Regions from separate parts of the Pelomonas candidula genome, predicted to be linked through region 1. Evidence: predicted binding sites of a transcription regulator. Region 1 holds the regulator's gene; each other region holds the start of a gene.
What was found. Region 1 encodes sigma-54, which starts transcription at its own class of promoters, with help from an activator protein. Its sites were predicted from a motif close to TGGCANGNAANCTGCTTT; they were not measured.

Region 1 (10,098 bases):
GGTGCTGGCCAACGCGCTGGGCATGCTGGGTGTCAGCGCGCCCGAGCAGATGAGCCGCGATATCGCTGAAACCACCCCGGAGACCGAATGAGTTCTGCATCCAAGCCCGCCGGCCAGAAAAGCCAGAAGGGCGGCTTCGTACTGGGCCTGATCGTGGGCCTGCTGGTCGGCCTGGCCGTCGCCCTCGGCGTGGCGCTCTACATCACCAAGGTGCCCATCCCCTTCGTGAACAAGGTGCCGCAGCGCACGGCGGAGCAGGACGCCGCCGAGGCCGAGCGCAACAAGAACTGGGACCCGAACGCGCCGCTGGCCGGCAAGGCCGCGCGCAGCGCCAGCGGCGTCGTCAACGCGCCGGTGACGCCAACCGCACCGCCGCCGGCCACGACGGCAAGCGCCCCCGTGGCCACCGCCAGCGCCCCGGCTGTGCTGCCGCCCGTGGCGACCGCGCAGCCCAAGCCCGTGGCCACCAAGCCCGAGGCCACGACTGCAGCGGCGCCCGCCTCGGCCCCGGCCGGAGCCGAGGCCTACGTCTACTTCGTGCAGGCCGGCGCCTTCGCCCGCCCCGAGGAGGCCGAGGCCCAGAAGGCCAAGCTGGCCATCCAGGGCTTCACGGCCAAGGTCATGGAGCGCGAGCAGAACGGCCGCACCGTCTACCGCGTGCGCCTGGGCCCCAACGACACCCGCGAGGCCGCCGAAGACCTGCAGCGCAAGATCGAGGGCGCCGGGTTCGAGGCCAACCTCGTCCGCGTGCAACGCTGAACTCCTGAAGGACCATTGAAGTCATGAAGCGCCGAGATTTCTCCGCCCTGCTCGCCACCACGCCCCTCGCGGGCGTCGCGGGCAGCGCCCTCGCCCAGGGCGGCCCGATCGAGGGCCGCCAGTACGTCGTGCTGGGGCAGCCGCTGCCCACGCCAGCCGGCAAGATCGAAGTCGTCGAGTTCTTCTGGTACGGCTGCCCGCACTGCTACGTCTTCGAGCCGCTGGTCGAGAACTGGGCCCGCCAGCTGCCGGCCGACGTGACCTTCCACAAGGTGCACGTGGCCTTCCGTGCCAACTGGAAGCCGCACCAGCGCATGTTCTATGCGCTGGAGGCCCTGGGCAAGGAGGCCCAGGCCCGCCCCGCCATCTTCAACGCCATCCACCAGCAGGGCCAGGACCTGGAAGACGCCAAGAGCCAGGCCAAGCTGCTGGCCTCCCTCGGCGTGGACGCCGGCAAGTACATGGACGCCTACAACTCCTTTGGCGTGCAGACCAAGGTGGCCCAGGCCGACAAGCTGGTGGAAGCCGCCCGCCTGGAAGGCGTGCCGACGCTGGCCATTGGCGGCCGCTTCCTCACCTCGCCCAGCCAGGCCGGCATGGGCCAGCGCGCCACCGAGCAGGAGCTGGGCCAGCGCGCGCTGCAGATTGCCGATTTCCTCATCCAGCGCATTCGCGCCAAGGCCTGACCATGAAGCGTCGTGACGCCACCCTCACCCTGGCTGCGGCCGGGCTTGCCTCCACCACGCCGGCCGCCTGGGCCCAGGGCGGGCCCGTCGAGGGCCGACACTACCAGCGCCTGGCCCAGCCGCTGCCCGGCGCGCCGGGCAAGGTCGAGGTCATCGAGTTCTTCTTCTACAAGTGCCCGCACTGCTTCGCGTTCGACCCGCTGCTGGGCGACTGGCTGCACCGGCTGCCGCCCGACGTGACGTTCCGCCGCATCCCGGTGGGCCAGCAGGCCATGCTCAAGCTGCACGCGCGCATGTTCTACGCGCTGGAGGCCATGGGCGCCCTGACGCCCACCGTGCACGCCGGCATCTTCAACGCCTTCCACCGCATGGGCATCGACGCGACGGATGAAGCCGGCGTCGTGGATCTCGTTGGCAAGCTGGGTGTGGACCAGGCCAAGTTCAAGCAGGCCTTCTCGTCCTTCGGCGTGCAGGGCAAGCTGGCCCAGGGCCAGAAGATGGCCGAACTTGCCGGCGCAGACAGCGTGCCGACGCTGGTCATTGGCGGCCGCTACCGCACCGGTCCCGGCCTGGCCGGCGAGCCCAGCCAGAGCGAAGCCGCCAACGGACAGGCGGCGCTGGCCGTCGCGGATTTCCTGATCAAGTTGTCGCGAGGGAAAGGCTGAGCGCGGTTGCAGGCCCCTAGAATGGCCTGCAACTTCCGTGCCGCCATGCCCCGCCACCTGATCCCGCTCGTCCTCGCGATCGCCACCTTCGCCGCCCAGGCGGAGAAGGCCGACCGACTCAAGCCGTTCACGCTGTCGTCGGACAAGCCGGGCCAGATTGACAACGTCAACCAGCGCACCGAGCTGCAGGGCAACGTCGTCATCACGCGCGGCAGCCTGATGCTGCGCGCCGAGAAGGTCTACGTGCGCGAGACGCCGGACGGCTACTACCAGCTGTCCGCCAGCGGGGTCGCCGGCCAGCCGGTCAGCTTCCGCCAGGGGCGCGACACGCCCGGCGAGTCCATCGAGGGCCAGGCCGAGCAGCTGGAATACGACACCCGCACGGAGACCGTGCGCTTCATCGGCAACGCCGAGGTGCGCCGCGCCCGTGGCACCGCCGTGGCGGAGCAGGTTTCGGGCGCCGTCATCGTCTACGACAGCCGCACCGAGGTCTTCACGCTGGAGGGCGGCAGCGCCTCGCCCAACCCGAACGGCCGCACCCGCATCGTCATGATGCCGCGCGCGCAGCCGGGCGACGACGCTGCGTCCGCGCCGCCTGCGGCCCTGCCGCTGAAGCCGTCGACGACGCTGCAGCCGGGCAAGTCTTCGTGATGGACGAGGCGTCCACCCGTTCGCCGGCCGGTTCGGCCGCCTGCGGCAGCCGGCTCGAAGCCGAGGGCCTGGCCAAGACCTACGGCGTCCGCAAGGTCGTCAAGGACGTGCACGTGCGCGTGGACTGCGGTGAGGTCGTGGGCCTGCTGGGCCCCAACGGCGCCGGCAAGACGACCAGCTTCTACATGATCGTGGGCCTGGTGCGCTCGGACGCCGGCGTCATCCGCATCGACGGCGCCGAAGTGCAGCGCCTGCCCATCCACCAGCGCGCACGGCTGGGCCTGAGCTACCTGCCGCAGGAAGCCTCCATCTTCCGCAAACTCACCGTCGAGCAGAACATCCGCGCGGTGCTGGAGCTGCAGCAGGACGACAAGGGCCGCGCGCTCGGCAAGGCGCGCATCGACGAGCTGCTCAACGGCCTGCTGCACGACCTGTCCATCGAAGGCCTGCGCGACAGCCCCGCGCCCGCGCTGTCGGGCGGCGAGCGCCGCCGCGTCGAGATCGCCCGGGCGCTGGCCACGCAGCCGCGCTTCATCCTGCTGGACGAGCCCTTCGCCGGCGTCGACCCGATCGCCGTGCTGGAGATCCAGCGCATCATCGGCTTCCTGAAGGGCCGCGGCATCGGGGTGCTGATCACGGACCACAACGTCCGCGAGACGCTGGGCATCTGCGACCGCGCCTACATCATCAGCGAGGGCGCCGTGCTCGCGGAGGGCACGCCCGACGAGATCGTGGCCAACGCCGACGTGCGCAAGGTCTACCTCGGCGAAAACTTCAGGATGTAGAGGATGGTGAGCCCCTCGCCCATCCTCGCGTCGCTGAATGCGAGCGAGTCCGGTCGGTCCCCCGAGGGGACGGCGATGCTTGCGGCATCGAGCCGCAAGCACATCGCCAGCGCGGGCCGGCTTGGGAGCGGCCCGGCGCTCGGCCCGAATGCGCCACACGCAGGCTGCGCACCATGAAGCAGACCCTCCAGGTACGCCTCAGTCAGCACCTGGCGCTGACGCCCCAACTGCAGCAATCCATCCGCCTGCTGCAGCTGTCGACGCTGGAGCTGCACCAGGAAGTCGAGCAGATGCTGGCCACGAACCCGCTGCTGGACACCGAGGAGGAGTTCACCGTCAGTGCCCCCGAGCTGGCCACCAACGCACCGGCAGAGAGCGGCACCGAGGCCTCGGCCGGCGAGTCCGAGGGCGGCGACGCGCCCGAGCTGAGCGCCGAGGACTTCGGCGGCACCGAGCGCGAGGACTGGGAGAACGGCACCGAGCGCGACGACTTCGACGGCATCCGCGAGCTGCCCAGCAGCAGCGGCGCCGGCATGGGCGACGACGATGGCGAGCGCGAGAGCCAGGAATCCGCCGAGACGACGCTGGCCGAGCACCTGGCCCAGCAGCTGGCCGGCAAGAGCCTGTCGCCCGAGGACCGTGCCGCCGTGCAGGTGCTGATCGAGTCGCTGAACGAGGACGGCTACCTCGAAGACCCCATCGAGGACATCGCCGCCGCGCTGGCGCCCGATGACGATGAGGATCGCGAGGAACTGCTGGACCACCTGCGCATCGCTCTGCGGCTGCTGCAGAGCCTGGACCCGGCCGGCATCGCCGCGCGCGACCTGTCCGAATGCCTGGTGCTGCAACTGCGCACCCAGCCCAGGAGCCCGGCGCAGGTCATCGCCATCCTGATCTGCAAGAGTCATCTGGAGCTGCTGGCCCGGCGCGACATGCGCCGCCTGATGAGCGAGACCGGCGCCGACGAGGCACTGCTGCGCGAAGCGCAGGTCATGATCACGCAGCTGGAGCCCAAGCCCGGCCGCCGCTTCGCGCAAGGCGCCGCCGCGGCCATCGTGCCCGACGTCATCGTGCGCAAGGTGGGCCGCGAGTTCCGCGTGATGCTCAACCCCGAGGTGGCGCCCAAGCTGCGCATCAACGAGCTCTACGCCAACGCACTGCGCGCCACGCGCGGCGGCATCAGCAACTCGCCGCTGGGCGGGCAGCTGCAGGAGGCGCGCTGGTTCATCAAGAACATCCAGCAGCGCTTCGACACCATCCTGCGCGTCAGCCAGGCCATCGTCGAGCGCCAGCGCGGCTTCTTCACGCACGGCGAACTGGCGATGAAGCCGCTCGTGCTGCGCGAGATCGCCGACGAGCTGGGCCTGCACGAGTCCACCATCTCGCGCGTGACGACGGCCAAGTACATGGCGACGAGCTGGGGCACGTTCGAGCTGAAGTACTTCTTCGGCTCGGGCCTGAGCACGGAAGCCGGCGGCGAGGCGTCCAGCACGGCCGTGCGCGCGCTGATCAAGCAGTTCGTCGCCGCGGAGGACACCAAGAAGCCGCTGTCCGACAGCGCCCTCGCGGCCATGCTCGAGGAGCAGGGCATCCAGTGCGCGCGGCGCACGGTGGCCAAGTACCGCGAAGGCATGAAGATCGCGCCGGCGAATTTGCGCAAGGCGCTGTAGCGCGCCCCTCGCCCAGTCGCGTGCCGCTGAACGCCGGCAGGCCTGACCGGGACCACTCCGCGGCGGCGCCGCAGAGCTTCGGCAGGCTCAGGCCGTCCACTGGACGCTCTGTGTCCGGCCTCAGCCCCCGAGGGGACGGCGATGCCTACGGCATCGAGCCGCAAGCACGTCGCCAGAGGGGTCGGCTTGTGAGCGGCCCGGCGCTCAGCCCGAAATACGACGTTCAGTCGCCCGGATGGCGGCTCAATCCTTCGACTTCCCCGTCTCCGGTGCCAGCGGCTCGAACACGAAGCGCATGCCGCGCGTGTAGCTTTCCGCCTTGGTGCCCGCATGCCGCTCGCCGTCGATGACGCGGGTTTGATACACCAGTTCCGGGTGCTTCAGCGTCGGCAGCAGCGCCTGGTAGCGCTGGATGCCGGCGAAGAAAGCGGGCCATTCGTTCTCGGCGCCGGTCACATACAGCCGCGCCTTGATGGGCTTGCCCGTCGCGGCATAGGCCTTGGCCTGGCCGATGATCCAGTCGTTGCCGACGACCACCGCCGGGCTGGCCGCGATGTAGCCCTTGAACAGATCGGGCCTGGCGTACATCGCATACAGCGTGAACAGCCCGCCCAGTGAGCTGCCGGCCAGGTAGCGCTGCGCCGGGTCGCCGCGGTACTCGCGCTCCACCAGCGGGAAGATGTCCTTCTCCAGCGAGGCGAGGAACTTGTCGGCGTTGCCGCTGCTGTCGCTCAGCGGGTTGTCGCGCACAGGAGACAGTTCCCAGTTGCGCAGCTCGCCGTAGTCGAGGTTATCGCCGGCATAGCCCAGGCCCACGGTGATGAACTCCGGCACGACCTTGTCGTAGTTCAGGTTGTTGTACGAACTGACGACGGTCGGGAAGTCCCAGTAGCCGTCGGTCACGTAGAGCACCGGGTAGCGGCGCCCGGGCTCCTTGGCGAACGAGGCCGGCAGGTGGATGTGCAGCTGATAGGTGCGGCCATTGGCGTTCTTCGGCAGCGCGCGCAGCAAGGTGTTCGGGATGCTGTGCGGCGGGTAGGCCGGTGCCGGGTCGGCAGCCTGCGCCTGCAGCGCGCCGAACACGAGGGCCAGGGTCAGGACGAGTCGCTTCATGGCAGGGTTGAGCCGTGGATAACGCTATCCAGTTTAGGGGCGGCGACAATGCCCGGGTGAGCCTGCCCAACAAGTTATCCCTCTTCGTATCCTGCCCCGGTGGCGTCGAACCGCTGCTGGAAGAGGAACTCAAACGTTTCCTGCCGCCCGGCGTGCGCAGCAAGGTCGAAGCCTTGCGCGGTGGCTGCGGCCTGATCGGCACGGCCGAGGACGTGCTGCGCATCAACCTCGAAAGCCGCCTCGCGCAGCGCGTGCTGGTCGAGCTGATCGAAGGCCCGTACCGTCACGAGGAAGACCTCTATTCGCTGGCCCGCCGCGTCGACTGGCGCGACTGGATCACGCCGCGCCACACCATCCGTGTCGACACCGTCGCCCAGCGCTCGCCGCTAAAGAGCCTGAACTTCACGACGCTGCGCATCAAGGACGCCATCTGCGACCAGCTGCGCGAGCACACCGGCGAGCGCCCCAGCGTGGACACGCACTCGCCCGACCTGCCCGTGCTGCTGCACGTCGGCCCCGAGCGCGCGGCCATCTACGTGGACACCTCCGGCGAGCCGCTGTTCAAGCGCGGCTGGCGTGTCGACAAGGGTGACGCGCCGCTGAAGGAAACGCTCGCCGCTGCGATGCTGGCCGCCGCCGGCTGGCGCGGCACGGCCGAAACAGGGGGCGCGCTGCACGACCCCTGCTGCGGCTCCGGCACCATCCCCATCGAGGCCGCGCTGATCGCCTGCGACTCCGCCCCCGGCCTGCTGCGCCGTTTCGCGTTCGAGCGGCAGATCGCGTTTTCCACGCCTGCCCTGAAAGCGGTTTGGGGCGAGATGGCCCAGGCCGCCCGCGCGCGCATCCACCCGCCGGCCGTGCCCATCTACGCCAGCGACGTGGCCTTCCGCATGGTCGACTTCGCGCGCCGCAACGCCGAGCGCGCGGGCGTCGCGCAGTACATCCAGTTCAATGGCGGTGACGCACTGGAGCGCCCCGCACCGCAGCTGCCGGACGGCATGCCTGGCGCCATCGTCATGAACCCGCCCTACGGCGAGCGCATCGAGGTGCGAGGCAAGGCGGCGATGACGCGCGACGCAGGCGGCAGCGAGGAAAGGGATGCGGGCGACGACTTCTTCCCGCGTCTGGCCGCTCACTGGAAGCGCCAGTACACCGAGAACCCCGCCGGCTGGACGGCCTGGATGCTCAGCCCCGACATGAAGCTGCCGAGCAAGATGCGGCTGAAGGAAACCCGTCGCGTGCCGATGTGGAACGGCCCCATCGAATGCCGGCTGTTCCGCTTCGACCTCGTCAAGGGCTCGGCCCGCAAGCCCGCCGCGGACGGCGATGCAGCGTGAGCTGATCGCCGCCGCGCTGGCAATCGCCGCCGTCGCCGCCCACGCAGACTGTCGCGTGGTGTTCGGCCAGGGACGCAACCTGCGGCAGCTGGGCGGCCCGGACTGGGACGACATCAACCAGCGCTTCAACACCGCCGTCGTCGACGCGCTCGACGGCCACGACCAGCAGCATGCCTATCCGCTGACGATGGCCAGCGCGCAGACCGACGTGCAGGCCATCGGCCGCACGCTGCTGAAGCAGGCTGACCAGCAGGGCTGCCGCACGCTGGTCGAGACGGCGGTGTTCACCGACGACCAGGGCACGCTGGTGCTGCGCCTGCGTGCCTACCCGCTGCTGCCTGAGATCGGCGACGGCGGCGCCGTCGTGGGCCTGCGCTTTGGCACACCGTCGTTTGTCACGCAACGCGAACTGCCGCCGGCCGCCGTGCTGCGCATGAAGACCGAGGAACTGGCCGCGCGCATGGCGGCCGAATACCTTCAGCGCGACGCGCGCTGACCGATGGCCAGCCAGGCCAGCGCCGCCGCGCACAGCGCGATGGGCACGAGGCTGGCCCAGTTCATCCACCGCCAGCCGCCGGTCGTGACCAACGCCCCGGACGAGAACGACGTCAGCGTCATCGTCGCGTAGACGCCCGTGTCCATCAGCCCCTGCGCGCGCGTCTTCTCCTCGGGCCGGTAGGCCTGCGTGAACAGCGTCGTGCCGCCGATGTAGAGGAAGTTCCAGCCAACGCCCAGCAGGAACAGCGCGCCGAGGAAGTGATCCAGGTCCTGCCCCGACAGCGCGAACATGACGCAGCCGAGGTTCAGCAGCACGCCCGTCGCCATCACCGGCAACACGCCCACGCGGCGGATCAGCGGCCCGGTGAAGAAGCTCGGCACGAACATGCCCAGCACATGCCACTGCAGCACAAGGCCCGCGTCGCCGAATGGCAGGCCGCACTGCCCCATCGCGATCGGCGTGGCGGACATCAACAGACTCATGACGCCGTAACCAAGCGCACTCGCCGCCAGCGCGACGAGGAAGACGGGCTGGCGCACCAGCTCGCGGGTCGAACGGCCTCCGGCGCCGGGCGCCGGCCGGGTCAGCGGCGGGAAGTCGATCAGCGAGATCAGCACCAGCCCCATCAGCGCAACGCCGATCAACAGCAGGTAGGCGCCCGCGAACGGCGCCACCAGCAGGTCCCTGCTCTCGCGCGCCAGCGTCGGGCCAATAAAGGCGCCCAGACAGCCGCCGCCCAGCACCCACGAGATGGCCGCCTCGCGCTTGCCCGGCGCGACGATCTCGGTTGCCGCGAAACGGTAGAGCGCCGCGTTGGCACTGTAGTAGCCACCCACCAGCGTCGCCGTGACGACGCCCCAGAACTGCTGGTGCGTCACGCTCCACAGCGCCAGCGAGCTGCTGGCGATGCCGACGAGCAGGCCGATCTGGAAGCCGCGCCGACGCCCGAAGCGCAGCTGATGACGCCCCACCAGGCGCGCCATCAGCGCGCCGCCGCCGACGTAGGCGCAGATCGGCAGCGTCGCCATCCACGGCACGGGCGCCAGCGCGAGACCGACGAGGCCATTGATGGCCACGAGGCAGATGTTGTTGGTGAGAAAGAGGCCCTGCGCGAGGACCAGCAGCGCGAGCTTGCGGTTCAAGACAGCGCCAGCCAGGACAGCACGGCCAGCGGTGCCGTGTCGGCTCGCAGCACGCGGGGCCCCAGCGAGACGGCCGAGAAGCCGCGCGCACGCGCAGCGTCCTCTTCGGCGTCGCTCAAGCCACCTTCGGGACCGCTGAGGAACAGCGCGCGTCGCTGCGGGAACGCCGCCAACGGCGACGCCGCCCGCGGGCTCAGCAGCCCGCGCCATTCGTCGTCGACGGGCGCCGGCAACGCCGCCAGCCAGGCCGCCAGCAGCAGCACCGGCTCGACGCGCAGCGGCACCGTGCGTCCGCTCTGCTCGGCCGCCGCGATGGCAACGCCCTGCCAGTGCGAGCGCTTCTTGTCGGCACGCTCGCCCGACAGGCGCAGCACCGATCGTTCGCCCACCAGCGGCTGCAGCGCCGCGGCGCCCAGCTCGGTGGCCTTCTCGACGAGAAAGTCCATGCGGTCGTTGGCCGGCATGACGACGGCCAGCGTCACCGCACGTGAAAGTTCACGTTGAGGCTGTTCGGCCGCGAGCAGATCCACCCGCACCTCGCTGCGCCCCATCGCCGTGACCTCGGCCTGCCATTCGGGGCCGCTGCCGTCGAACAGCGTCAGCTCGTCGCCCGGCTGCAGCCGCAGCACCTGCACATGGCGCGCAGCTCCCGCCGGCAAAGAAATCTCGCCAGGCTGGACCAACGGGGTGTCAACAAAGAATCGAGGCAAGGCCGTAGTGCCTTTTTCGGGCCGAGCGCCGGGCTGCTCCCAAGCAGGCCCGTCTGGCGATGTGCGAGCGGGGCACGCCCC
Region 2 (10,098 bases), on a different contig from region 1:
GCGGTCGAACACATGCTTGCTGTACTCGGCGATGAAGGTCTTGACGCGCCGGTCCTCCAGCGAGTGGAAACTGATGACGCTCAGGCGACCGCCCGGCGCCAGCAGCCGCAGCGCCGCCTTCAGCCCCTGGTCAAGCTGCTCCAGCTCTCCGTTGACATGAATCCGAAGAGCTTGAAAGGTGCGCGTTGCCGGGTCCTGGCCGGGTTCGCGGGTCTTGACCGCGCGAGCCACGAGTTCGCGCAGTTCGTCGGTGCGCGTGAGCGGCGCACCGGCTTCTCGGCGAGCAACAACCGCCTTTGCAATCTGGCCAGCAAACCGTTCTTCGCCATAGTCCCGAATCACCTGTGCGATGGCGCGCTCGTCGGCACGCGCGAGGAAGTCCGCCGCGCTCTCGCCGCGCGTCGTGTCCATGCGCATGTCCAGCGGCCCGTCGAAGCGAAAGCTGAAGCCGCGCTCCGGGTTGTCGATCTGCGGGCTGGACACGCCCAGGTCCAGCAGCACGCCGTCCACCTGGTGCACGCCGATGGCCGCCAGTTCCTCGGCCATGTCGGCAAAACCGGCGTGGACGATGGAGAAGCGCGGGTCGGTGATGGCGGCCGCCGCAGCGATGGCCTCGGGGTCGCGGTCGATGCCGATCAGGCGCCCCTGCGGGCCAAGCTTGCTCAGCAGCAGCCGCGAGTGGCCGCCGCGGCCGAAGGTGCCGTCCACGTAGACGCCGTCGGGCCGCGCGAGCACGCCGTCCACCGCCTCGTCCAGCAGCACGGTCGTGTGGCGGAACGTGGCGCTGTCGTTCACGTCGGCGCCCATCAGAAGCTGAAGTCCTTGAGCGAATCCGGCATCGGCCCGGCCAGCACCTCGGCCTCCTGGGCGGCGTGGGCCTTCTTGTCCCAGATCTCGAAATGGCTACCCATGCCCAGCAGCACCACGTCCTTGTCCAGGCCGGCACTCTCGCGCAGCTCGGGAGAGATCAGCACGCGCGCCGCCGAGTCGATCTCGACGTCCATCGCGTTGCCGAGGAACACGCGCTTCCAGCCGGCGGCCGACATCGGCAGCGCGGCAACCTTGTCGCGAAAGACCTCCCACGTCGGGCGCGGGAACAGCATCAGGCAGCCGTCCGGATGCTTGGTGATCGTCAGCCGCCCCTGGCAGAGCAGCTGCAGCACCTCACGGTGCCGCGTAGGAACGCCCAGGCGCCCCTTGGCGTCCAACGCCAAGTTTGAGGCCCCCTGAAAGACGATTTCCGACACTTTTCACCACGAAAGAACACTTCTCCCCACTTTAAGTCCACAACCCCCCATGGTCAAGATTGAGAACAAGTTTTTTCAATGAAATCAAGCACTTAGGGATGGCTGTATAAAAAAACAGCACAACCAAGAAATGTCCTTAATAAATAAGGACTTGCTTTGATATTGAGAAGTGCTGCTTTAGGTTTGACGAACAACAGAACCGTGTTTGTCCGCATCGCGCGGGCCGGAGGGACCAAAGCGGCGGGCATGCGGCGCAAACGAGGAGGGCGCAGCCAACGCCCCCCCTAGCCTGCCGCCCGCGGCAATGTTCGCCTTTGGCTATCTTTGCGAAGGCCCTCGGGCCGAAGTGCAGCCACCGGGAGGACGGCAATGACGACGTGGATAGGCACCAACCAGGCGGGTTGGGACACCCAATCGATCGGCTTTCACAGCGTCAATGGCTGCACGGGCCTGGTCCTGAGCACGCCGCACTGGGTGGCCGGCTGGCACATCGGCGGCGGCGCCGGGGGCGACTACGCGTACTCCGGCCAGACCAAGGCCGGCTTCCAGGCGACGACCTTTCTCAACTACATCCAGGCCATCCACCCCAACCCCTGGCCGGCGTCAGGCATGCCCGCGGGAACTGTCGAACTGCTGGTGGTCTATCAGGTGCTGGATGACTGGAAGACCGTCCTGCAGCAGTTCGCCACCGGCATCGGCTACACCGGCGCCGCGCGCGGCTTCGACGTCAGCGGGAAGACGGGCACCGATTCCTGCGACTTCCTGATCAGCCACATCAACGGGCACTGCACGGTCCAGTACAAGCGGACGTCCAAGATGGACCACGTCACGCAGACGGATGCCGAGCGCCTGAACAGCGTCGTGAAGACGCTGGGCTCGACGGGCATGGGCAAGCCCTTCCAGATCATGGCGCTGACGAACAACGAGTCGGCCTCAGCCACCGTCAAGCCGACGCTGCTGAACGGCGGCCACATGCACTTCGTGCCCTCCAAGAGCTTCGCGTCGATCAACGTGTAGCGCCGGCTGCCTTGATCGACCAGGGCTGGCCACGCCGGTGCGGTTCGCGGCGGTCACCGGCCTGCCGCTGGGTCGACCCGAGGACGCACTGGACCCGTATGCCCGGCAGCTCAGAAGCCCAGCGGCAGGCCTTCGCGACCTGATGCCGTAGAGCGCCCCGGCCCTAGAGCCCCGTCACGGGCTCGATCACCGCCAGATGCGGCACCTCGTCATCGGCCCACAGCCGGAACTGCGCGACGAAGTGCTGGCCCGAGCCGTCCTCCAGGCCGAAGCTGCCGCTGTTGCCGGGCGCCACGTCCAGCGTCATCTGCAGGCCGGCGAGGTAGTCGCACTGGGCGACGCTGGCGTACACCGGCACACCGTCCACACTGCCCAGCAGGCGGTCATCGGCGTTGAGCTTCAACTCGTGCACGGCAAAGCACATCGGCGCACTGCCGGCGCAGCAGCCATGCGACTGGTAGAACAGCAGCGCGCCGTGCTCCGCGCGCAGCCGGGCGATCAGGGCGCGCGCGGCGGCGGTGGCCTGCACGCGGGGGATGGGGGCTGCCATCAGCATTCCTTCAACGAAATGGGGCAGCCGAAGCCGCCCCATGATCTACCGGTCACGAACGCCCGATCAGGGCGCCGTGATCAGAAGAAGCCCAGCGCGTTCGGGCTGTAGCTGACCAGCAGATTCTTGGTCTGCTGGTAGTGGTCGAGCATGGCCTTGTGGGTCTCGCGGCCAATGCCGGATTCCTTGTAGCCGCCGAAGGCCGCGTGGGCCGGGTAGGCGTGGTAGCAGTTCGTCCACACGCGGCCGGCCTGGATGCCGCGGCCCAGGCGGTAGGCGCGGCTGCCATCGCGGCTCCACACGCCGGCACCGAGGCCGTAGGGCGTGTCGTTGGCGATGGCCAGCGCCTCGGCCTCGTCCTTGAAGGTGGTCACGGCCAGCACGGGGCCGAAGATCTCCTCGCGGAAGATGCGCATGTTGTTGTGGCCCTGGAACAGGGTCGGCTGGATGTAGTAGCCGCCGGCCAGGTCGCCGCCCAGCTGCGCACGCTCGCCGCCGATCAGCACCTTGGCGCCCTCTTCCTTGCCCAGCGCGAGGTAGGTCTGGATCTTGTCCATCTGGATGGACGAGGCCTGCGCACCCATCATCGTGTCGGTGTCCAGCGGGTTGCCCTGCTTGATGGCCGCGACGCGCTTGATGGCGCGCTCCATGAAGCGGTCGTAGATGGATTCCTGGATCAGCGCGCGGCTGGGGCAGGTGCAGACCTCGCCCTGGTTGAACGCGAACAGCACCAGGCCTTCGATGGCCTTGTCCAGGAAGGCGTCATCGGCCGCCATCACGTCTTCAAAGAAGATGTTGGGGCTCTTGCCGCCCAGCTCCAGCGTGGCGGGGATCAGGTTGCTGGCCGCCGCCTGCGCGATGACCTTGCCGGTGGCGGTGGAACCGGTGAAGGCAATCTTGGCGATGCGCTTGCTGTTGGCCAGCGGCATGCCGGCTTCGCGGCCGAAGCCGTTGACGATGTTGAGCACGCCGGCGGGCAGCAGGTCGGCGATCAGCTCGGTCAGCACCAGCAGGCTGATCGGCGTGCTCTCGGCCGGCTTGAGCACGACGCAGTTGCCCGCACCGAGAGCCGGCGCCAGCTTCCAGGCCGCCATCAGGATCGGGAAGTTCCACGGGATGATCTGGCCGACGACACCCAGCGGCTCGTGGAAGTGATACGCGATGGTGTTGTGGTCGATCTCGCTCAGCGCGCCTTCCTGCGCGCGCACGCAGCCGGCGAAGTAGCGGAAGTGATCCACGGCCAGCGGGATGTCGGCATTCAGCGTCTCGCGGATGGGCTTGCCGTTGTCGACGGTCTCGGCATAGGCCAGCAGTTCCAGGTTGGCCTCGATGCGGTCGGCGATCTTCAGCAGCAGGTTGGCGCGGTCGGCGGCCGGCACGGCGGCCCACTTGGCGGCGGCGGCGTGGGCGGCGTCAAGCGCCTTGTCGATGTCGGCGGCGGTGGAACGCGCGGCCTGCGTGTAGACCTTGCCGTTGATCGGCGAGATCACATCGAAGTACTGGCCGTCAACAGGCGGCACGAACTTGCCACCGATGAAGTTGTCGTAGCGGGGCTTGTAGGCAATCTTGGCACCGGCCTGGCCGGGAGCGGCATAAACAGTCATGGCTTGTCTCCTGTGCGAATGGGGTAACGCCTGCTGAACAACGCAGAACCCGTGCCAGGCCGCCAGAGGCGCTTGCACACCGCTGCCGGGGCACAAAGCCAAGGGAAATCACCCGAGGACTGTTGCAGCCTGGAGCAGTTCGGCACAGGACGGGACACCGCGTCGCGCTAACACGCTAGTCCGGCGACTCGCCGCTGCCAACCCCCTCGATGTCTCACCGCGGCGCAGCCGGCCGCCGCATTGACACAGTCCTTTGGTGGAACCCAGCACCCGGCGGGCCGCCGAGGTCGCCTGACTGCTCCATCTCGCCGCGATTTCGTGCCGATTGCGACTGGCATGGAGCTTGCGCCTGGGCTGTCCACCCGCCCGCCGCATCGGCATGGCGGCGCACATCCATCAACACCGGAGACAACACCATGCAACTCAAGCCTCTCGCCGCCCTGATGGCCTTTGGTCTCGGCCTCGTGGCCGTCGGCAGCGCATCGGCCGCCGTGACCGAGCAGATGATCGAAGCCTCGTCCAAGTCCGGCCAGGAGGTCCTGTCCTGGGGCCTGGGCACGCAGGGCCAGCGCCACTCGCCGCTCAAGCAGATCAACGCCGGCAACGTCGCCAAGCTCGTGCCGGCCTGGGCCTTCTCCTTCGGCGGCGAGAAGCAGCGCGGCCAGGAGTCGCAGCCGCTGATCCACAACGGCAAGATGTTCGTAACGGCGTCCTACTCGCGCATCTTTGCGCTGGACGCCGCCACCGGCGCCAAGCTGTGGAAGTACGAGCACCGCCTGCCCGACGGCATCATGCCCTGCTGCGACGTCGTGAACCGCGGCGCGGCGCTGTTCGACAACCTCGTCATCTTCACGACGCTGGACGCGCAGATCGTGGCGCTGGACCAGAACACCGGCGACGTCGTCTGGAAGGAAAAGATCGACGACTACGCCGCCGGCTATTCGTCCACCGCCGCGCCCATCATCGCCAACGGCCTGCTGCTGACCGGCGTGTCGGGCGGGGAGTTCGGCGTCGTCGGCCGTGTCGAGGCGCGCGACCCGCGCACCGGCAAGATGGTCTGGACGCGCCCCACCGTCGAGGGCCACATGGGCTACATCTGGGACAAGGACGGCAACAAGCGCGAGAACGGCGTCTCCGGCACGCCCGGCAAGAGCTGGCCAGGCGACCTGTGGAAGACCGGCGGCGCGGCCACGTGGCTGGGCGGCACCTTCGACCCCAAGACCGGCCTCGCCTACTTCGGCGCCGGCAACCCCGCACCGTGGAACAGCCACCTGCGCCAGGGCGACAACCTGTTCAGCTGCTCAACGATCGCCATCGACGTGAAGACCGGCCAGATCAAGTGGCACTACCAGGGCACGCCCAACGACGGCTGGGACTTCGACGGCGTCAACGAGTTCATCACCTTCGACATGGACGGCAAGCGCATGGGCGCCAAGGCCGACCGCAACGGCTTCTTCTACGTGCTGGACGCGACCAACGGCCAGCTGAACAACGCCTTCCCCTTCGTCAAGAAGATCACCTGGGCCACCGGCATCGACCTGAAGACCGGCCGCCCGAACTTCGTGCCCGAGAACCGCCCCGGCGACCCGACCGCCGGCGCCGACGGCAAGAAGGGCAACTCGGTGTTCTCAGCGCCCTCCTTCCTGGGCGGCAAGAACCAGATGCCCATGGCCTACAGCCCCGACACCAAGCTGTTCTACGTGCCGTCCAACGAGTGGGGCATGGAGATCTGGAACGAGCCCATCGCCTACAAGAAGGGCGCGGCCTACCTGGGCGCCGGCTTCACGATCAAGACGCTGAACGACGACTACATCGGCGCGCTGCGTGCCGTGGACCCCAAGACCGGCAAGATCGTCTGGGAGGTCAAGAACAACGCGCCGCTGTGGGGCGGCGTGCTGACGACCGCCGGCAACCTCGTGTTCTGGGGCACGCCGGAGGGCTGGCTCAAGGCCGCGGACGCCAAGACCGGCAAGGTCGTGTGGCAGTTCCAGACCGGCTCCGGCGTCGTCGCGCCTCCGATCGCCTGGCAGCAGAACGGCGAGCAGTACATCGGCGTCGTGTCCGGCTGGGGCGGTGCCGTGCCGCTGTGGGGTGGTGACGTGGCCAAGCGGGTCAGCTACCTCGAACAAGGCGGCATGGTCTGGGCCTTCAAGCTGCCCAAGTAAGCCGATTGTTCCGATGTGAAGGCGCCGGCCTGCGCAGGCGGGCCGGCGCCTTGTCTTTCTCCGAGGTATTCCCCATGCAACCCACCCGCCGCATCTTCATGCTCCAGGCCACGATGGCCGCCCTCGCCAGCCCGGCCATCGCCCAGACGTCGCCCGTCGACGAAACCAGCGAAACCGCCGTGGCGCTCGGCTACAAGCACGACACCACCAAGGTCGATACCGCCAAGTTCCCCAAGCACCAGCCCAGCCAGCACTGCGCCAACTGCCAGTTCTGGCAGGCCAAGCCCACCGACGCCTGGAGCAACTGCGCGATGTTCGGCCGCAAGGCCCAGGTCGCGAAGAACGGCTGGTGCAATGCGTGGGTGAAGGCGCCCGGCTGAAGTGCAGGGCTTCGGAACATTTGCGAATGGCGGCTGTGGGTTGCTGCGACTGCCGGCCATGCCGGATCGCTCTCCATCAGACGTTCACCTCGCTCAGCATGCACATTGGACGCAGCCCACCTGAGTTGCCGATGGGCGCTATCGACCCGAAGCGGACGTCGGAACCGACCTACCAAGCTTCCGGAAAGCTGCCGCTCAACGCTTGAGTTAAGCCGCGTTGCGAAGCAACGTCGGCTTGAATGAATGGTTAGGTGCCAAGCCTAGATGTAGAGAAGCGGCCACGCTAGCCCGCCAAGCGCAAACGCGGAAATGCACCGGAGTGAAAATTTCGATGGACTGCGCGCAAAGGCGGCACATAAGAGCGCCCATGGAAGAATGACAAGCGGGCCAGCAAGAATGAATCCGAGCTGGGATGGGACAAAAAAGATAGCAAGACCGACGGAAATGATGCCGACGACCAGACACCAGACAACCCAAGCGCGTTTGTCTCTTAGCTTTGAGGCAAGTGACTGCAAGTCCACCATTTGCACCTAACGTGTTGTAGACCGCAGGCCAGCGCGGCCTATCACGGCAGTCCGCGCAGTAACGGGTCGCCCGGAAGCCGGGCTAAGTGCTTGTTGCATATGAACTTCCTCCACTGTGCCGCGCTGCCAATCGGGTGCTATTTTTCCGGGCAAATGCCGCGCCGGTTACAAACCTATCGAAGGCGCCGGCCGGCCAGCGGCGCCCGGATGTTGCCATTGCCAGTAGTCCGTGGTTCACGCGGAGAACCCTGGCTCGAGGCCGTCGCGCTGGGGCGGCTCCGGCAGTAGAGACGCCGACTCAACGCTTGAGCACAGGCCCCACACCGTGGTCGCCATGAAGCAGCCAGTCGTTGACGGCTGCTCCTGGCTGGAAGCCGTCCCCGGCAAGTAGCGCTTCGCGGAACTCCGGCCCTCTTTCCCCTTGCTGGTACCGGTACCCTGGCGCACTGCGCGAGAGCCCCCACCAGGCCGGCGACATGACCACATTCAGCGGCTGAAGACGCCGTCAATCAGGCCCCGTCGCAACGCCAGATGTGCCATCGCCGCGGTGCTGGCCAGGCCCAGCTTGTCGCGGATCTGCGCCTGCAGGTTGGACACGGTCTTGGAGCTGAGATGCAGCGCCGCCGCGCAGCCCGCCGGCGTCAGGCCCTGCGCCAGCAGGCGGAAGACCTCGAATTCGCGGTCGCTCAGGCGCTGCAAGCCCTCGTCATCGCCACCGACAGGCGACGGCTGCAGCCAGTGCGCCGGCAGCCCACCGCACAGATGCCGCCGCCCCGCCATGACGCGGGCGACCGCGTCCAGCAGTTCCTGCGGCTCGCTGCTCTTCGTCACGTAGCCGCGCGCGCCCATCGCGAACGCCCGCCGCACCATCGCCTCGCCCTCGTGCATGCTGAACACCAGCACGCGCGCACCGGCGTCGCGCTCCAGCAGATGGCGCAACAGTTCCAGCCCGCCGCGGCCGGGCAGGCCCAGGTCGGTGATGGTCAGCTCGGGCTGGTGCTCGCGGTGCAGGTCCAGCGCCTCGTCCACCGAGCCGGCCTGGGCCACGACGCGCCAGCCCCCGCCCAGCTCCAGCAGGCGCTGGTAGCCGGCGCGCACGACGGGGTGGTCATCCACCAGCAACAGCCGTGTCATGACGCCACTCCGATGGGCAGCGGCAGCCACAGCTCGACGCGCGTGCCTTGCCCGGGTGCGCTGCGCACGTCCAGCCGCCCGCCCAGCGCCGCGGCGCGCTCGCGGGCGCCCAGCAGCCCCAGTCCTGGCGTCTCCGCGCTCGCATCGAAACCCAGGCCGTCATCCTGCACGCTCAAACGCACGCCCCCCGGCAGCACAGCCAGCTGCACCTGCACGGCCGTCGCGTGCGCGTGGCGCAGCGCGTTGGACAGCGCCTCCTGCGCAACGCGGTAGACGGCCATGTCGACGTCTTCGCCAAAGCTCATCGACTCGCCATCAGCGGCCTCGAAGCGGCAGGCCGGCCAGGCGCGCTGCGCACACAGCACCTGCAGCGCGGCGGCCAGGCCCAGAGCATCGAGGTCCGTGGGGCGCAGCTGGCGCAACAGGCGGCGCACGCCCAGCTGCAGGCTCTGTGCGCTGTGCGCCGCACGGCGGGCGGCGTCCTGCGCTGCGGCCAGCTCCGTGCAGCGCTCGGCCACCGCCGCTTCGAAGCGGATCGCCGTGCAATGCTGCGCCAGCTCGTCGTGCAGCTCACGCGCCAGCGACTGACGCTCGGCCTCCTGCACGGCAATCAGTTGGCGCGCCAGCTCGCGGTTGTGGCGCAGCAGCCTCGCTGCCTCGCGGTGGCGGCGCCAGGCCGCCCAGGCCAGGCCGACGGTCATGACCGTCAGCGCCAGCGGCAGCTCGTCCACCTGCCAGGGTTCGTAGCCCTCCAGCACGGCGCTGAAGCGCTCCCGCCACTGCCCCGCGCTGCCCAGCGCCCAGACGGCAAGCGTCGCGGCGCCCACCGCCAGCAGGTCGCGCCGCGCCGGCATCACCGCCACTCCTCCAGCTCCAGCGTGCGCGAACCGCCGATCAGCATCGGCGAACTGGACGGCTCGCTGCGCTCCAGCTTCACGAGTCCGACGCCGCGGCAGTACCACTCGCGCGTGTTCAGTGGCTGGTCGCGCCAGCCGGTCATCGGGTCGACGAAGACACGCACCGTCGCGCTGCCGCGCACGCGCAGGCAGGGCGAGAACCTGCCCGCGGCCGTCTGCACCTCGTCGGCGACGGCCTCGATCTCGTAGGTCATCGGCACGTCGGCATGGCTGTGGCGGATCTCGCGCGGGTACTCGCTGGTGCGCATCAGCAGGTAGGCCGTCGTCGGCGCCTGCCACTGCGTGCCGACGGCGAACGGCGCCTTCAGCACGTAGCGGCCCGGCGCGTCGGCCACGGGCTCGGTCTGCATGTCGCTCTTGCTGGCCACGCGGACGATGCCGCCGTCGTCGGCGCGCAGCCAGTAGTTCACGCCGCTGTCACTGCGGCGCTGCCAGGCGGGCTTGTCGTCCAGCACCAGTGTGTCGCTGCCCAGCGTCCGCATCGTCAGTGTGTCGCGCTCGGCGGCGTCGTTGCCGCTGCGCGTCGTCACCGTGTAGGTCCAGCGGTGGCCGGCTTCGAG
Region 3 (10,098 bases), on a different contig from region 1:
ACTACGTGCTCGACGCGCCCGAGTTGCCGGATGCCGAGTACGACAGGCTCTTCCAGGAGCTGCAGGCCATCGAGGCCACGCACCCCGAGCTGCTGACGCCCGACTCGCCGACGCAGCGCGTCATCGGCGCCGTGCTGGACGGCCTCACGCCCGTGCGCCACGTCGTGCCCATGCTGTCGATCACGACGGAGACCGACACGACCGAGGGTGGCGCCATCGCTTTCGACGCCCGGGTGCGCCGCGAGCTGGGGTTGACGGACGCCGACGCGCCCGTCGAGTACGCCGCCGAGCTGAAGTTCGACGGCCTGGCGATGAGCCTGCGCTATGAGAACGGCGTGCTGGTGCAGGCCGCGACGCGAGGTGACGGCGAGACCGGCGAGGACGTCACGCAGAACGTGCGCACCATCGGGCAGATCCCGCTGCGGCTGTTGGGCGAGGCACCGCCGGTGCTGGAAGTGCGCGGCGAGGTCTACATGCGACGCGACGATTTCGAGAAACTCAACGAGCGCCAGCGCGAGCGCGGCGAGAAGACCTTCGTGAACCCGCGCAACACCGCGGCCGGCGCCATCCGCCAGCTGGACCCGGCGCTGGTGCGCCAGCGGCCGCTGTGCTTTTACGCCTACGGCCTCGGCGAAGTGCAGGGCTGGGACGTGCCGGCCACCCACAGCGGCATGCTGGACGCGCTGGCGGCACTGGGCCTGCCGGTCAACGCCGACCGCGTCGTGGCGCTGGGCCATGAAGGCCTCGTCCAGTTCCATCAGGCCATGGCCGCCAAGCGCGATGCGCTGCCGTTCGACATCGACGGTGTCGTCTACAAGGTCAACTCGCGCGAGCTGCAGCACAAGCTCGGCTTCAAGACCCGCGAGCCCCGCTGGGCCGTTGCGCACAAGTACCCGGCGCAGGAGCAGGTGACCACGCTGCTGGCCATCGACATCCAGGTCGGCCGCACCGGCAAGCTCACGCCCGTCGCGCGGCTGGAGCCGGTGTTCGTCGGCGGCACGACGGTCAGCAATGCGACGCTGCACAACGTCTTCGAGATGCGCCGCAAGGGCGTGCGTGTGGGCGACAAGGTCGTCGTTCGCCGCGCCGGGGACGTGATTCCCGAGGTCGTCGGCCGCGTGCCGGGCGAGCGGCCGGCTTACGTGCCCAACTTCCACATGCCGCGCGAATGCCCCGTCTGCAGAAGCGAGGCGGCGCGCGAGCGTGGTGGCATGGACTACCGCTGCACCGGCGGCGTGTTCTGCCCGGCGCAGCGCAAGCAGGCCATGCTGCACTTTGCCGGCCGGCGCGCGATGGACATCGAGGGCCTGGGCGACAAGCTCGTCGAGCAGCTCGTCGACGCCGGCATCGTTCTGAGCCTGCCAGGCCTGTACAAGCTGGGCGTCGCCAAGCTCGCCGCGCTGGATCGCATGGCCGAAAAGAGCGCGCAGAACATCATCGACGCGCTGGAGAAGAGCAAGACGCCGACGCTGGCGCGCTTCCTGTTCTCGCTGGGCATCCGCCAGGTCGGCGAGACGACGGCCAAGGATCTGGCCCGCCACTTCGGCACGCTGGACAAGCTGATGAACGCCAGCGTCGAGCAGCTGCTGGAGGTGCCGGACGTGGGCCCCATCGTCGCGGCCAGCATCCACACCTTCTTCGCGCAACCGCACAACGTCGAGGTCGTCGAGCAGCTGCTGGCGGCCGGCGTGCAGCCGAAGGAAAGCGAAGGCGAGGGCGACGACCGGCCGCGCCCGCTGCTGGGCAAGACGCTGGTGCTGACCGGCACGTTGCCGACGCTGTCGCGTGACGAAGCCCAGGCCTTGATTGAGGATGCCGGCGGCAAGGTCAGCGGCTCCGTCTCCAAGAAGACGAGCTATGTCATCGCCGGCGAGGAGGCCGGCAGCAAGCTGGAGAAGGCGCGCACGCTGGGCGTTCCTGTGCTGGACGAGGCGGGGCTGCGCGGGCTGCTTGGCTAGGCGTGACGCCCTGGGCCTGCCCGCCTAGCCGGGGCGGTCCATAACGAATCGGTCTGGCGGCTGTCGGGAATCTTGACAGATCGACGCCGTGCGCTTTGCTGCCCTTCGCCCCCGTCCCGGGAAAACCGGCTTGTGGCATCGAACTTGCTCACACTCACCAAAGCGTCAGCACGTCGCCAACCGAGTTGGCAATTCCGGGGAAATGCCATGGCTTCCAAGCGTCTGTTCTCGTTCCGTGGTTGGGTGATCGCCATGGCCGGTCTTGCCGGCATGCCGCTGGCTCACGCGGGGCTGGTCAACATCGACTTCAACTCGGGGGCTGCGGTCGGCACCTACTCGGGGGCTGCAGTCACAGGCGCTGCGGGAGATCTCTGGAACGGCGTCGACGGTGGATCGCTTTCAGCGCCGACGGACAGCAGCAACGTACCTCTGCTGGATGCCGCGGGCGCCAGCACCGGCATCACGCTGAGCTTCGCCGGCACCGGCGGGGCGTTCGACGCGACGGGGAACGGTTGCCTGATGAGCACGTCCTCGTTTGCGCCGTTGATGTGCGACTACCTCTATCGGTCCCTGAGGGCTGATGCCAGCGTGACACTGGCCGGCCTGACGCCCGGGGCGGCCTACGACCTGATCCTCTACGCATCCGCCAACACCGATGGCCGCATCACGGAGTTCACGCTCGACGGCATCACACAGTCCGTGACCGCGGCTGCCGCAACAGGCTTCGCGCTAGGCACGAACTATGCGGAGTTCAAGGGCGTCGTGGCCGCGACCGGGCTCCTGTCCTTCACCTTCACCGGGCCCAGCGAAGGCAACTTGGACGGCCTCCAGCTGACGCAGACCGGCGGTAATGCGGTGACGTTGCCCGAGCCGGCCACCATCGCGTTGCTGGCCCTGGGCTTGGGCACGGTCGCCTGGCTGCGCGGCAAGCGGGCCGGGGCGACGCGCCTTTAGTCGCCTTTCCACCGCGCCGGTGCCGGCTGTCCGGGTGACCGAGCCGGGGGCGAGGCTGGCTCCCGGTTGCATGGGCTGCCCTCGGTTGGATGTCCGGGAGATGCGGGGGCAGGTCGTTGTTCCCGGAAGTGTTGGTTGCGTTACCATTCATTGACCGAATAACAACCAATGCTCGGCGGGTCGCCTCCGGCATACAGGAGACCGCTTGCTGATCACATCCCGCTTCCTGCCCGTGCTGGCGGCGCTGCTGATGACCGCTGGCCCGGCCTGGGCCCAGCGGCTGACACCGGATCTCGTGCACGAGCGACTCGCGCCGCGCGAACGCATCGAGTTGGCGAGCGGTTGGCGCTTCCAGCTCGGCGACCCGCCGGGCGCTGCGCCGCTGATGTACGACGTGCGGCCCGAGGTGCGACAGTCGGCCGACGGCAAGGTGGCCGATGCCCGGCCCGAGGCGGCTGAGCAGGTGCAGGCCAGGGGCGAGGCCGTCCTGAAGCCGTGGGTGCTGCCCAGCGCCAATGCATTTATCGGCGACGCGTCACGTCGCCACCAGCGCCCGGCGGGCCATCCGGGTGGCGACCTGGGCATCGTGCAGGCCGGCTTCGACGACAGCGGCTGGCAGGCCGTCACGCTGCCGCACGACTGGGCCATCGCCGGCCCCTTCCTGGCGGACGGCCCGCATGGCGGCATGGGGCGGCTGAAGAGCTGGGGCGCCGCCTGGTATCGCCGAAAGCTGGACATCCCCGCCACCGATGTAGGGCGCGCGATTTTTCTCGACGTCGACGGCGCGATGTCGTACGCGACGGTGTGGCTCAACGGCAAGCTGGTGGGCGGCTGGCCCTACGGCTACAGCAGCTTTCGGCTGGACCTGACGCCCTACGTGAAGCCCGGCAGCGAGAACCAGCTGGCCATCCGGCTGGACAACCCGCCCGAGTCCGCCCGCTGGTATCCGGGCGCGGGCTTGTATCGCAAGGTCTGGCTCGTGAAGACCGACCCGGTCCATGTGGGCCAGTGGGGCACGCTGGTGCGCACGCCCGACGTGTCCGCCGCCAGCGCCACGGTGGCGCTGGACGTGACGGTCGACAACCAGGGCCAGCGCGCGGTGCGCATCGACGTGGCGACGGAGGTGTTTGCGCTCGATGAGCAGGGCAGGGCGCAGGGGCCGGCGGTGGCGCGCATCGTGCGGGCCGGTGTGGCGGTGGCGGCGGGCGGGCATGGCCTTGCGTCCGGCACGGCGCGCATCGCCAAGCCCAGGCTGTGGGGGCCCAGGCCGCAACAGCAGCCCAACCGCTATGTCGCCGTCACGCAACTGAGCCGCGACGGCCATGTCGTCGACCGGGTCGAGACGCGCTTCGGCATCCGCTCGCTGCGCTTTGACGCCGATGCTGGCCTGCTGGTCAACGGCCAGCCGGTGCGGCTGAACGGCGTCAACAACCACCATGACCTCGGCTCGCTCGGCGCGGCCTTCAACCTGCGTGCGGCGGAGCGCCAGTTGGAGATTTTGCAGGCCATGGGTGCGAATGCCATCCGCATGTCGCACAACCCGCCGGACCCGGCGCTGCTGGAGCTGACCGACCGCATGGGCCTGCTCGTCATCGACGAGATCTTCGATTCATGGGAGCGCAAGAAAACGCCGCTGGACTTCCACCTCATCTTCCCGGACTGGCACGAGCCCGACCTGCGAGCCATGCTGCGCCGCGACCGCAACCATCCGTCCATCATGATGTGGAGCATCGGCAACGAGGTCGGCGAGCAGTACACCGGCGCGGAAGGCGCCGCCATCGCGCATGAGCTGCACCGCATCGCGCACGAGGAGGACCCGACACGGCCGACGACCACGGCAATGAACTACGCCAAGTCCGACATGCCGCTGCCCGCCGAGGTCGACGTCATCGGCCTGAACTACCAGGGCGAGGGCATCCGGCAGGACGCGGAGTTCGAGGGCACGGACCGCATCCGCACACCGCCGCAATACCCACTGTTCCATGCGAAGTTCCCGAGCAAGCCCATCTTCAGCAGCGAGACGGCTTCGGCCTTCAGCAGTCGCGGCGTCTACCTGTTCCCCGTCGCGCCGGCCAACAGCTCGATCACGCGCGATGGCCGCGGTGGCGATTCGACGACGCGCCAGGTCAGCGGCTACGAGCTCTACGCGGTGGACTTCGGCTCGTCGGCCGACAAGGTGTTCGCGTCGCTGGACCGCCACCCCTTCGTCGCCGGCGAGTTCGTCTGGACCGGCTTCGACTACCTCGGCGAACCCACGCCCTACTACGCGTCGCGCAGCTCCTACTCGGGCATCGTCGACCTGGCCGGTTTCCCCAAGGACCGCTACTGGCTGTATCAGTCGCGCTGGCGGCCGGACCTGCCGATGGCCCATCTGCTGCCGCACTGGACCTGGCCCGAACGCGTCGGCCAGGTCACGCCGGTGCATGCGTTCACGAGCGGCGACGAGGCCGAGCTGTTTCTCAACGGCCGCTCGCTGGGCAGGCGCAAGAAGGGGGCGTTCGAGTACCGGCTGCGCTGGGACGACGTCGTCTACGAGCCGGGCGAGCTGAAGCTGGTGACGTATCGCGACGGCAAGCCCTGGGCGACCACGTCGGTCGTGACGGCCGGCACCGCCGCTGGATTGGCGCTGGAGGCCGATCGCACCGACATCGCCGCCGACGGCCGCGACCTGAGCTTCGTCATGCTGCGCGTTGTCGACGCGCAGGGCCGTACCGTGCCGCGCGCCGACACGCGCATCCGCTTCAGCCTCGACGGGCCCGGCGACATCGTCGCCACCGACAACGGCGATGCGACGAGCTTCGAACCCTTCCCGTCCACCACGCGCAAGGCCTTCAGCGGCCAGGCGCTGGCCATCGTGCGTGGCCGGCCCGGCGCGGGCGGCACACTGACGCTTCGCGCCGAAGCCGACGGTTTCGCGCCTACCCGGCTGACGCTGCAGACCCGCAGCCCCCGATGACCTTCACCTGCGTCCTCTGCTGAACGCCGGAAGGTCGGCGAGGCTGCCTGCAACCGACGCGCGGCCGGGTAAAGAAACTCGAGGTCGGGGCAAACGCGCAGCCTAGGGATACCGCTGTCCGGTAAAGTCAGCTGATGGTTGCGCAACCATCAGCGCCGCGGGAATCATCGCGAGGCTCGAGGGTTCCATGCGAGAGCCGGGGGCAGCAGTCGAACTGGATCATTGATGCACAGCTTGAATCCACCCATGCGCCAGCGTCGCGGCGGCAAGGTCTCGACCATTGCGGACGTGGCGGCCTTCGCCGGCGTGTCAGCGATGACGGTGTCGCGCGTCGTCAACGATGAGCCCAACGTCAGACCCGGCACGCGGGAGAAAGTGAAGGCGGCCATCGAGGCGCTGCACTACTCGCCCGGCCCGCCGCCGCGCCGGGTCGCGCCGCCCGCGGCAGGCCTCACGCGCATCGGCGTTCTTTACGGCGACCCCTCGGTCGGCTACCTGAACGACTTCCTGCTGGGCCTGCTGAAGAAGGCCACGCTGCGCCAGGTGCAACTGCTCGTCGAGCGTTGCGAGGGGCCCGAGGACGAACCGCGCCTGTTGGCCAACATGCTGCGCGGCGGTGTCGATGGCGTCATCCTGCCGCCGCCGTTCTGCGACTCGCCGCAGATGCTGCGCATGCTGGCCCAGGCCGGCACGCCCACCGTGGCAGTGTCCAGCGCACAGCCGTCCGAGCAGGTCTGTGCGGTCGGCATCGACGACTACCAGGCGGCCTACGAGATGACGCGGCACCTGTTGTCGCTGGGGCATCAACGGCTGGGTTTCATCGTCGGCGACAAGCATCAGAACTGCAGCGCGCGCCGGCTCGCCGGCTTCCGCGCGGCGATGCAGGACGCCTGCGTCGACATCGCCGAGGACGAGGCCGTTGCACAGGGCAAGTTCAGCTACCGCTCGGGGCTGGACGCGGCGGAGTTCCTGCTTTCCCAGGTTCATGGACGAAGGCCGACGGCGATCTTCGCCAGCAACGACGACATGGCCGCCGCGACCGTGGCCATCGCGCACCGCAAGGGCATCGAGGTGCCTCGTGACCTGACCGTCGTCGGCTTCGACGATGCGCCGCTGGCCACGACGATCTGGCCCGAGCTGACCACCGTGCGCCAGCCCATCACGGCAATGGCCGGTGCGGCCGTGGACCTGCTGGTGCGGCACATCCGCGCGCGCCAGGCAGGCGACGCGCTGCCCTGCGAGCACAAGCTGATGGGCTTCGAGCTGGTGCGTCGCCAGTCCGATGCGGCACCCCGGCCGCGGCCGATACCGGTCGCCTGAGCCGTACTCATCGCGTCGCGGGCCAGCGCGATTGTTGAGGTGTCATCGCAGTCGCATTCGACAGCCCGTCACTTCCTGTCGGGTGTCGATGTCGGGATCGGCAAGGGCGGGGCCTTCACCCAATCGGGTGCCAGCGAACGTGCCCAGGCGGGCTTGGTCTCGAACAGGTGGTCGATGAAGGCGCGCGTCTTGGCCGGCATCAGCCGCCGGCTCGCCGTCAGCAACTGCACGGGCAACGGCTCGTAGCTCCATTCGGGCAGCACGGGCACCAGCGTGCCGGCCTCCACTTCCGATGCCACCATGCCGAACGGGAAGCTGGCGATGCCGCCACCCGCTCGCGCCATCGCCAGCACGAGGCCGATGGAGTTGGCCTCCAGCGGGCCGTGCACGTCGACCTCCACCGTCTGCCGGCCGCATTGCAGCTTCTTGTACATGCCCTTGCCCTGTGTCAGCACGACGAAATCATGCTCGGCCAGGTCGGCCGGCGTCAGCGGCGCGGGCCGCGCCTGCAGGTAGACCGGGCTGGCATACAGGCCTCGCTCCAGCAGCATGTACTGGCGGGCGACGAGGTCGGGCTCGTCCACGGGGCCCATGCGCACGGCGACGTCGTAGGGCTCGTTGAAGAGATCGACGCGGCGCGGCGTGGTGTCCACCTCCAGCTCCACCTTGGGGTAGCGGCGCACGAAGCGCGAGAAACTCTCGGCCAGCACCAGCATCGCGAACTCGGCGGGCACCGACACGCGCAGCCGCCCCTGCGGCGTCGCCTCGCGCGAGGCCAGCCACTGGCGGGTCTCGGCAATGTCGTCGTCGTGCCGGGCCGCACGCTCGGCGAGCTGTTCGCCCAGCTCGGTCAGCGTCAGCCGGCTGGCACCGGGCACGAAGAGCCGGGCGCCAACCGCGGTCTCCAGCGCCGTGAGGCGCCGGCTCAACGTGGCCTTGGGCAAATCCAGCTGGCGGGCTGCCTCGGACAGGGAGCCGGCCTTGTGGACCTGGGCGAGCAGCAGGAGGTCATCAACTTTCATGGCGCCGTTTATCTCGCTTCATCTCGGTTCTTTTCGTTTCGTTTCTGGAACGGTGAGTTTGAGTTTTGTGGCTGTTCGTCGGAAATGGAACTCTCTACAGTCGCGGCCATCATGTCAACCGCGCGTCTTCTCCAGCCCCAAAGGCACCGCATCGGCGCCGGCTTCCAGGCCGAGGGCTGGCGTGAGCCGATGGCATTGCTCGACCCCTTCGTCATGGTCGACCACTTCCGCATGAGCGAGGCGGCGTTCGCGCCTCATCCCCATGCCGGCTTCTCGGCGGTGACTTATCTCTTCGACGACTCGGCGACCGGCATGATCAGCCGAGACTCGCTGGGCGGCGAGCACGCCATCCCGCCCGGAGCCCTGCATTGGACGCTGGCCGGCCGGGGCGTCATGCATGACGAGTTTCCCGCCGAGGCCGGTCGCGAAGCTCACGGCCTGCAGATCTTCGTGAACCTGCCGGCCGACCAGAAGCTGCGCGCTCCCACCGTCATGCATCTCGCGGCCGAGCAAATGCCGCGCCGGGTGGGCGATGGCTGGCGGGCTGTGCAGGTGTTCGGCCCCGAGGCGCCGTTGGCCCTGCCGTCGTCGGCGTCGCTGGTGCTGGTCGACATCGATGCCGGTGCCGGCTTCGACTTCGTGCTGCCCGACGGAGAACAGGGCTTTGCCATCGTCATCCACGGCAGCGGCCGCACGGATGAGCTGCCGCTGTCCAGCGGCCGAGCGCTCAGCCTGCCTGTCGGAGGCGCCACGCGCATCACGGCCGGCGAGGTCCTGCGCCTGGCCTGCTTCTGCGGCAGGCCACTCCACGAACCCGTCGTGCGCCACGGCCCCTTCGTCATGAGCGACGAGGGGCAGGTTGTGGCCGCGCTGCAGAGATTCCAGTCCGGCGGCATGGGCCGCCTCAGCCCCAGACAACAACCCTAACGATCCCATAAGGAAACCTGTCATGAACGCACCGCAAGAAACCAATGCCGCGCCGAAGCCCGTCAAGAGTGGGCCACCCGTGCCGCTGCTGATCGTCGGCGCCATCCTGCTCATCGGCGGTATCGGCCTCGGTGGCCGCATGTGGTGGCGCAGCCAGCATGTCGTCGAGACGGACAACGCCTTCGTGGCCGGCCGCATCCACCCGGTCGCGACGCGCGTGGCCGGCGTCGTCACCGAGATGCACATGCAGGACAACGCCGTCGTGAAGGCCGGTGACGTGCTGCTGCGCCTGGACCCGGCCGATGCCGCCGTGCAGATCGAGCGCCTGAAGGCGCAGATCGCGCAGGCAGATGCCGCCATCGCGACCAGCGGCGCACAGGTCGCCCAGGCCAAGGCGCAGGCCGCCGCGACGAACTCGCAGGTCGCCCAGGCAGAGAGCGTGCTGGCCCGCACCGAGCTGGACGCCAAGCGCAGCCAGGCGCTGTTCGGCGCCGAGCTGCGCGCGACGTCCAAGCAGGAGCTGGACGCCGCGCTGGCCGCGCGTGACGTGGCCCGCGCCGACGTCGCTGCCCGCAAGGCCAGCGCTGCGGCGGCCAAGGAAGCCGTTGCTGCCGCCGAGAGCGCCCGTCAGTCCGCCGCCGCACAGAAGGCCGCCACGCAGGCACAGCTGAAGGACGCGCAGAACCAGCTCGGCTACGTCGAGGTCAAGGCTGCCAGCGACGGCCGCATCGGCAAGCGCACCGTTGAGGTGGGCCAGCGCGTGACGGCTGGCCAGCAGCTGGCCGCCATCGTCGAGCCCGAGACCTGGATCGTCGCCAACTTCAAGGAGACCCAGCTCGCCAAGATGAAGCCGGGCCAGAAGGTGCACGTGAAGGTCGATGCCTTCCCTGGTCAGGAGCTCGAAGGCCACGTCGACAGCTTCGCCCCCGCCTCGGGCGCCAGCTTCGCGCTGCTGCCGCCG

Region 2: the regulator sigma-54 is predicted to act here: its motif matches at 4,458-4,475, upstream of exaC (acetaldehyde dehydrogenase ExaC).
Region 3: the regulator sigma-54 is predicted to act here: its motif matches at 2,092-2,109, upstream of ACG04R_RS13345 (PEP-CTERM sorting domain-containing protein).

Annotation. Positions count from the first base shown of each region.
Region 1 is NZ_JBIGIC010000003.1:360,271-370,368, forward strand. It holds gene argS (arginine--tRNA ligase) at 1-91, shown strand, start outside; gene ACG04R_RS07885 (SPOR domain-containing protein) at 88-759, shown strand; gene ACG04R_RS07890 (thiol:disulfide interchange protein DsbA/DsbL) at 783-1,445, shown strand; gene ACG04R_RS07895 (thiol:disulfide interchange protein DsbA/DsbL) at 1,448-2,110, shown strand; gene lptA (lipopolysaccharide transport periplasmic protein LptA) at 2,156-2,761, shown strand; gene lptB (LPS export ABC transporter ATP-binding protein) at 2,761-3,546, shown strand; gene ACG04R_RS07910 (RNA polymerase factor sigma-54) at 3,720-5,216, shown strand; gene ACG04R_RS07915 (alpha/beta hydrolase) at 5,460-6,329, opposite strand; gene ACG04R_RS07920 (THUMP domain-containing class I SAM-dependent RNA methyltransferase) at 6,386-7,666, shown strand; gene ACG04R_RS07925 (hypothetical protein) at 7,656-8,162, shown strand; gene ACG04R_RS07930 (MFS transporter) at 8,144-9,307, opposite strand; gene ACG04R_RS07935 (16S rRNA (uracil(1498)-N(3))-methyltransferase) at 9,304-10,017, opposite strand.
Region 2 is NZ_JBIGIC010000010.1:33,777-43,874, reverse strand. It holds gene rsmH (16S rRNA (cytosine(1402)-N(4))-methyltransferase RsmH) at 1-807, opposite strand, end outside; gene mraZ (division/cell wall cluster transcriptional repressor MraZ) at 807-1,238, opposite strand; gene ACG04R_RS19050 (hypothetical protein) at 1,617-2,264, shown strand; gene ACG04R_RS19045 (DUF779 domain-containing protein) at 2,428-2,814, opposite strand; gene exaC (acetaldehyde dehydrogenase ExaC) at 2,895-4,418, opposite strand; gene ACG04R_RS19035 (PQQ-dependent methanol/ethanol family dehydrogenase) at 4,835-6,583, shown strand; gene ACG04R_RS19030 (high-potential iron-sulfur protein) at 6,658-6,963, shown strand; gene ACG04R_RS19025 (response regulator transcription factor) at 7,974-8,621, opposite strand; gene ACG04R_RS19020 (sensor histidine kinase) at 8,618-9,475, opposite strand; gene ACG04R_RS19015 (hypothetical protein) at 9,475-10,098, opposite strand, start outside.
Region 3 is NZ_JBIGIC010000006.1:24,500-34,597, forward strand. It holds gene ligA (NAD-dependent DNA ligase LigA) at 1-1,958, shown strand, start outside; gene ACG04R_RS13345 (PEP-CTERM sorting domain-containing protein) at 2,166-2,912, shown strand; gene galB (beta-galactosidase GalB) at 3,118-5,868, shown strand; gene ACG04R_RS13355 (LacI family DNA-binding transcriptional regulator) at 6,115-7,188, shown strand; gene ACG04R_RS13360 (LysR family transcriptional regulator) at 7,257-8,210, opposite strand; gene ACG04R_RS13365 (pirin family protein) at 8,172-9,137, shown strand; gene ACG04R_RS13370 (HlyD family secretion protein) at 9,160-10,098, shown strand, end outside.